Regions from separate parts of the Evansella sp. AB-rgal1 genome, predicted to be linked through region 2. Evidence: riboswitches for the same ligand, from Rfam matches in the RefSeq annotation. Region 2 holds a riboswitch; the other holds the start of a gene.

What was found. Region 2 has a riboswitch for cobalamin ahead of ACERII_RS14330 (cob(I)yrinic acid a,c-diamide adenosyltransferase). Riboswitches for the same ligand answer to the same signal wherever they lie in the genome.
Region 1: it holds a riboswitch for cobalamin, as region 2 does, so the genes downstream of both, ACERII_RS03440 (ribonucleoside-diphosphate reductase subunit alpha) here and ACERII_RS14330 (cob(I)yrinic acid a,c-diamide adenosyltransferase) in region 2, are expected to answer to the same signal.

Annotation. Positions count from the first base shown of each region.
Region 1 is NZ_JBGUAU010000003.1:137,002-140,289, forward strand. It holds gene ACERII_RS03430 (FdhF/YdeP family oxidoreductase) at 1-224, shown strand, start outside; gene fdhD (formate dehydrogenase accessory sulfurtransferase FdhD) at 240-1,031, shown strand; cobalamin riboswitch at 1,401-1,597, shown strand; gene ACERII_RS03440 (ribonucleoside-diphosphate reductase subunit alpha) at 1,789-3,288, shown strand, end outside.
Region 2 is NZ_JBGUAU010000015.1:112,885-116,172, reverse strand. It holds gene ACERII_RS14340 (MerR family transcriptional regulator) at 1-382, opposite strand, end outside; gene ACERII_RS14335 (CPBP family intramembrane glutamic endopeptidase) at 474-1,172, shown strand; cobalamin riboswitch at 1,336-1,518, shown strand; gene ACERII_RS14330 (cob(I)yrinic acid a,c-diamide adenosyltransferase) at 1,686-2,237, shown strand; gene ACERII_RS14325 (cobyrinic acid a,c-diamide synthase CobB) at 2,261-3,288, shown strand, end outside.

The DNA.
Region 1 (3,288 bases), on a different contig from region 2:
TTTTTCACGGCAGGGCGAGGTTTGATAACACTCGTCGGGGAAATATTTCGTTATATTGGCCAGAAGGGAATGTGGTTATTCCAAAAGGGGTTTATGAAAAATATGCTCGTATTCCAGAGTATAATACGACGGTGGTAGTGGAGAAAGCGGATACGTTTCATGCGAAGAAGGATACCAAGTATGTAGAGCGACAAATGGACGACTTAGAAACGGAAATAAGTTAAGTGGGAGATTTCGCGATGAAAAACAAGGTGATGCAAACGCATGTGATAAAGAAATATGAGCAAGGTGTTCTTCAGGATGCGGATGACTTGATCGTGTTGGAAGAGCCATTGACAATTACGGTGAATGGCCATGAATTTGGAACAATGCTCTGTACGCCAGCGGATTTAGAGGAGCTTGTCCTTGGTTTTTTGGCTTCAGAAGGGGTGATTCGGCGGGCAGATGAGGTTGACTCCGTATTGATTGATGAGGGAAAGGGCTTTGCATATGTGGTGTTGAAAAATAAGCAGGGGTTTGATCCAGAGGGGGCATTCTCGAAGCGGGTTATAGGATCATGCTGCGGAAAGAGTCGTCAATTTTATTTTCAGAGTGATGTGCGGGGTGCTAGGACAATTTTGAGAGCACCTAGTATTTCTGCTAAGCAGTGTTGTCATTTAATGAGTACGATGCAGGAGCAGGCGGAGGATTTTAAGCAAACGGGAGGTCTTCATAACGCAAGTCTTGCTTCCGTGGATGGGATTCTTGTTACGCGATCTGATATTGGGCGGCATAATGCACTAGATAAGCTTTTTGGATATTGTTTGCGAAATAATGTTTCTTTGAAAAATAAAGTAATTGTGTTTAGCGGGAGGATTTCTTCGGAAGTGTTACTGAAGGTCTCCAAAATTGGTGTGGGAATTATCATTGCTAAATCAGCACCAACTACGTTAGCAATTGAGTTGGCGAGAGATTTGGAGATTACCTTGGTGGGGTTTGTCAGGGGAGATAGGTTTAATGTTTATTCGAGAGGAGATAGGGTGGTGGGGTAGGGGGAACGTTTATGTAGTGTCAACAAGGTTCAGAAACAGGATATCGCGTTCCATGGAGCGTTTATGAGACGCGAACAAGGATCAGAAACGGAATCTCGCGTTCCATGGAGTGTTTATGTAACGCGAGCGAGGATCAGAAAAAGAATAACTAATTGATATATTTGCTATTTTTAAAAATACAAATAATGTTTCATCTCCCTATTAAAACAAACTTCACATAACTCCCAGCTAACCTATTTTTCCAAAAAAAAATCTAGGACATTTGCCTAAAAAAATATGTTTTTAACACTTAAGTATTGCAATTGTTTCCTATATTAGATAAACTCAACATACTACATCATGTTTAACGGCAATAATAAAACACTATATATTGATATTTGATTAATAGGTGCTAGTAACATAGCTTGATAGGGAATTCGGTGAGAATCCGAGACTGTCCCCGCAACTGTAAATGCAGACGAAATGAGAACGACCACTGTACTGTTCGGCTGAAAGGCCACTGTATGGGAAGGCTCAAAGTAGGAGGAAGCATAAGTCAGGAGACCTGCCTATTTTTCACGTATTCATGGCTTCGGGGATTGAGACCGTGAACGGCAGGGTATTTTTGTATTGCCCGTTTACAGGACAACGCTCCTATTAACATGCCGTTCAAAGCTCTTTCCATCGAGGGAAGGGCTTTTTCTATGCGTAAAAAGCCTACCATATAATCTAAATCATAGATAGATAAAGGGAGAGTGTAACGATGGGGATTAATGTTATGGAGGATACAAATACAAAATTGCAACAGGAGTTTGCCCACCTAAATTGGACAGGTTGGACATTTGAGAAGTCAGGGAAAGAGCTAATATTAGCTGCACTCGATCGTATATCCATGCAAGAGCCAGACTGGACATATGTTGCTGCTAGAATACGTCTCAACCAGTTATATAGTAGTGTTGCCCAATCACGCTATACGAATGGAGCCACTGTATATGAACAGTTTGAGCAGGTCGTCCACAAGCTAGTTGAGAAAAAACTATATCGTTCCACATTACTAGAAGCCTATACGAACGAAGATATTCAAACACTTGGACAAGCGTTAGAACGAGAGCGAGATAAGAAATTTACCTATTTAGGATTACATACATTGGTAGACCGGTACGTAACAAAGGATTTCGACGGATCTATCCTTGAGCTACCACAAGAACGATTTATGATCATAGCAATGACACTGATGCAAAAGGAGCCGCAACACCAACGAGTATCTCTAACCCTTGATGCATACTGGGCACTTTCAAATTTATACATGACAGTAGCAACACCGACACTAGCAAACGCAGGAAAGACTCACGGACAACTCTCTAGTTGTTTCATCGATACGATCGAGGATAGTTTACGAGGAATCTTTGATAGTACAACGGATGCTGCTACATTAAGCAAAAACGGTGGTGGGATTGGAATCTACCTTGGAAAAATTCGTGCGAGAGGCTCGTCCATTAAAGGCTATAAAGGCACATCTTCAGGGGTACTCCCTTGGATGAAACAGCTTAACAATACGGCAGTAAGTGTGGATCAACTCGGTCAACGACAAGGGGCAATCGCCGTTTACCTTGATGTATGGCATAAAGACATTTTCTCCTTCCTTGATGCGAAATTAAACAATGGAGACGAAAGAAAACGAACGCATGACTTGTTTACAGGTGTGTGCCTACCGGACTTGTTCATGGAAAAAGTGGAAGCGCGAGAAGATTGGTATTTGTTTGACCCACATGAAGTGAGACAAGTAATGGGGTTTTCCTTGGAAGACTTTTTTGATGAAAAACAAGGTTCAGGTAGTTTTCGAGAAAAGTACAAGCTTTGTGTAGAAAACCCAGAATTAACGAAGGAGTCTGTACCAGCAATTGAGATTATGAAACGAGTGATGATCTCGCAACTCGAGACTGGAACTCCCTACATGTTTTACCGAGACCAAGCAAACCGAATGAATCCCAATAACCATTGTGGGATGGTATATGGCTCCAATCTTTGCACAGAAATTATGCAAAACATGAGTCCGACGTTTGTGAAGGAAGAGGTAACGAAAGACGGATCCATTATTATTACAAAACAACCTGGTGACTATGTTGTTTGTAATCTTAGCTCCATCAATTTAGCTACGGCTGTTACGGATGATGTGCTAGAGAGACTGATTCCTATCCAGGTGAGAATGCTAGATAACGTGATTGATATAAATGAAATCGAAGTTCCGCAGGCGAAGCTGACGAATGAGAAATATCGC
Region 2 (3,288 bases):
TTTTTTCCTCATCCGATACTATAGGTGAGAGCTGGTCCCACTGAATTTTCCCCTCTAATTTTAAAGTGTTTAATAGTGTTGTTGTATGTTGAAGTGATAAATTTAATTGTTCGATAGTTGTTTCAAGCTGCATTTTATGTACAGTCAAAATCTCCTCTGTTGTAACTTGATCAATGATTGTTTTTATGTCTTTCAATGACAGGGAGGTAGACTTCAATAGTGCAATTTTTTCTAGAAGCAACATATCATCTTCGGAATAGTAGCGTGTTCCATTTTCTTTTTTTAACGAGGGTACTACCAAGCCAATTTTGTCGTAATAACGTAATGTACGTATAGTCATATTTAGTTTCTTTGCAACTTCACCAGTTGAAAACAGAATCATTATGAACTACCTCCAGAAAAAAGTTTGCAGGTGACGTAACGTCACCATTTACACTGAATTTACCATAAAACATCACTAGGGGGTAATATAAATGGTTAATGATGCACTAAATAAAACGATTAACTGGTCTTGGAGAGATGTTATTAAATTACTGTTTATTACGTTTGTTTTTGTGCCAATTTTTATTGAATACGTATTGCATGAATTTTTCTATATGCTTTTTCAGGATAGCTTGTATTCAGGCACATTAATGGGACTAGTTATGGCGATTGTATTTACAGTTTCCTTATACTTGATTGCATTAAAACCATATGGGTATTCATGGAATACGGTTGGGGTAAGGCGCTTTTCAAATGGATATTGGAAGTGGATTGTTGTATGGTCAATAATATTAATTATAGGAAGTGTCATCATATTAGTGCTGATGGAATTTTTTAATATCAGTTGGGAAAATGAAAAAACGGAATCATTACAAAGAAATATAACTTGGTACACTTTTGTTATTGGTTTCGTGTCTGCTGCAATCATCTCGCCGATATATGAAGAGATTTTTTATAGAGGTTTTTTATATAAATGGTTCCGTGGGAAATATGGAATAGCAGCTGGAATGTTTATAAGTTCGTTTATTTTCATGGTCGTTCACATCCCAACATACAATACGCTACCTATAAATTTTATCTCAGGCCTTGTGTTTGCATGGACATATGAGAAAACGGGCTCAGTTCTACCAGCTATTATTATTCATGGTATATATAATGGTATTGCTGTAGTACTGACATTATTAGCATGATAATTCAAGAATATGTTTATTTTGATATTTCTTTACAACAATAGAAAATATAGGGTTTCTTTGTTATCTCTGTTATAAATATTGTAGTATTAAAAGTAAAAAATCCTTTTTATCAATAATAATAAAAGTTACAATTAATATGTTAGACTTTTAACTATACATAATATTTAAAAGACAAGTAGGTGCCTTTATTAAAGTAAAGGTTAAAAGGGAAGTTGGTGAAAGTCCAACACGGTCCCGCCACTGTAATCGTTATTTAAAGCTACAATTAGCCACTGTACATACAAGTATGGGAAGGTGTAGCAGAGACGTAAGTCAGGAGACCTGCCTATTTGTAACTTTTGTGTTCCTTCGAGGAAAAGGATGCTTAAGGGATAAGTGTGAGCTTAAATGGGGCTATAACTTAGATTTTTCTAGGTTTTTGTTATCTCATTACCTTAAACGTCTTTCTAAGAAGAAAGGCGTTTTATTTTTGTTGAAAAATATCATTTTAAATTTACTGGAGGTATGAAAATGAATAAACGTAAAGAAGAACAGCGTGGATTGACCCTTGTTTATACAGGGAACGGCAAGGGAAAAACAACGTCTGCATTAGGACTAGCTTTAAGGGCGATTGGTAGAGACTTTAACGTGAAAATATACCAATTTATAAAGTCTCCTGAAAGGTCCTATGGAGAAAAAATAGCTCTAGAAAAATTAGGAGTAGAAATGGTACAACTTGGAATTGGCTTTACATGGACAAAAACTCCTGAAGAACATAGAGAGGCTTTAAGAAAAGGATGGCCAATCGCACGAGAAGCAGTAATGAGTGGGGAGTATGATTTGGTCATCCTAGATGAATTGAACAATGCCCTTGCTATTACCCAATTTCCTATTGAAGATGTTTTGCCGATTCAGGAGGTAATAGATTTAATTAAAAATAAACCTGCTCATGTTCACCTTGTTATTACTGGTAGAGATGCGAATGAGAAAATAAAAGAAATTGCAGACCTTGTGTCGGTAGTTGAGCCAGAAAAGCACTATTATGACGAAGGTATTCCTGCTGTAAAAGGTATTGAATATTAATTGTAAATATGGAGGTTCCAAAAATGTCTCAACGACGACTAGTAATAGCTGGAACAGGCAGTAGTGTTGGAAAAACGACAGTAACCATCGGTATAATGTCTGCCTTTCAACAAATGGGGTACACTGTTCAAGGATTTAAGTGTGGTCCGGATTATATTGATCCATCGTATCATACAGCAGTAACCGGTCGACGATCCAGAAATCTAGATAGCTGGATGTTATCTCATTCTGTTTTAAGAGAGGTCTTACACCGTGGTAGTGATGGAGCGGATATATCTATTATTGAAGGGGTCATGGGTTTTTACGATGGAAAGGACCCAACAAAAGATGAAGGAAGTACAGCAGAAATAAGTGTGCTGATCGATAGTCCTGTTGTATTAGTTGTTGATTGCTCAGGAATGGCACGGAGCGCAGCAGCGATTGTACGAGGATTTCAAATGCTATCCAAAGATGTAAACATCGTGGGAGTAATAGCCAATAAAGTTGGTGGGGATGGTCATTTTCAGTTAATAAAAAAAGCAGTTGAACAGGAGTGCAACATTCCCGTTGTAGGATATTTAAATAAGGAAATAGATATTGAAATGCCAGAGCGACACTTAGGGTTAATTCCATCTATTGAACGAGGAGAATTAGACTCTTTTTTTCAGAAGCTTGGAGAAATAGTTAGAGATACTATTGATTTGACTAAGATATATGAAATAGCGGAAACAACTCCTTTAAAGATAGATGGTCCAAGTTTTCTTAAACAGAAAAAAACCGTACAGGTTAGGATCGCTGTTGCTCGTGATAAAGTATTTAATTTTTATTATGAGGAAAATCTGGAGCTACTAGAAACTTATGGAGTGGAGCTTATCTATTTTTCTCCTCTAGATGGAGAGTTGCTCCCGGAAAACATTGACGGCCTGTATATCGGGGGAGGGTTCCCAGAAGAGTATGCAGATCAATTATCTAAGCAAACAGAAGTTCATCGTTCTATTAAAAAGGAAATTGAAAAGGGGCTGCCAACATTTGCTGAATGTGGTGGATTTATGTACCTATGTGAAGCAATCAC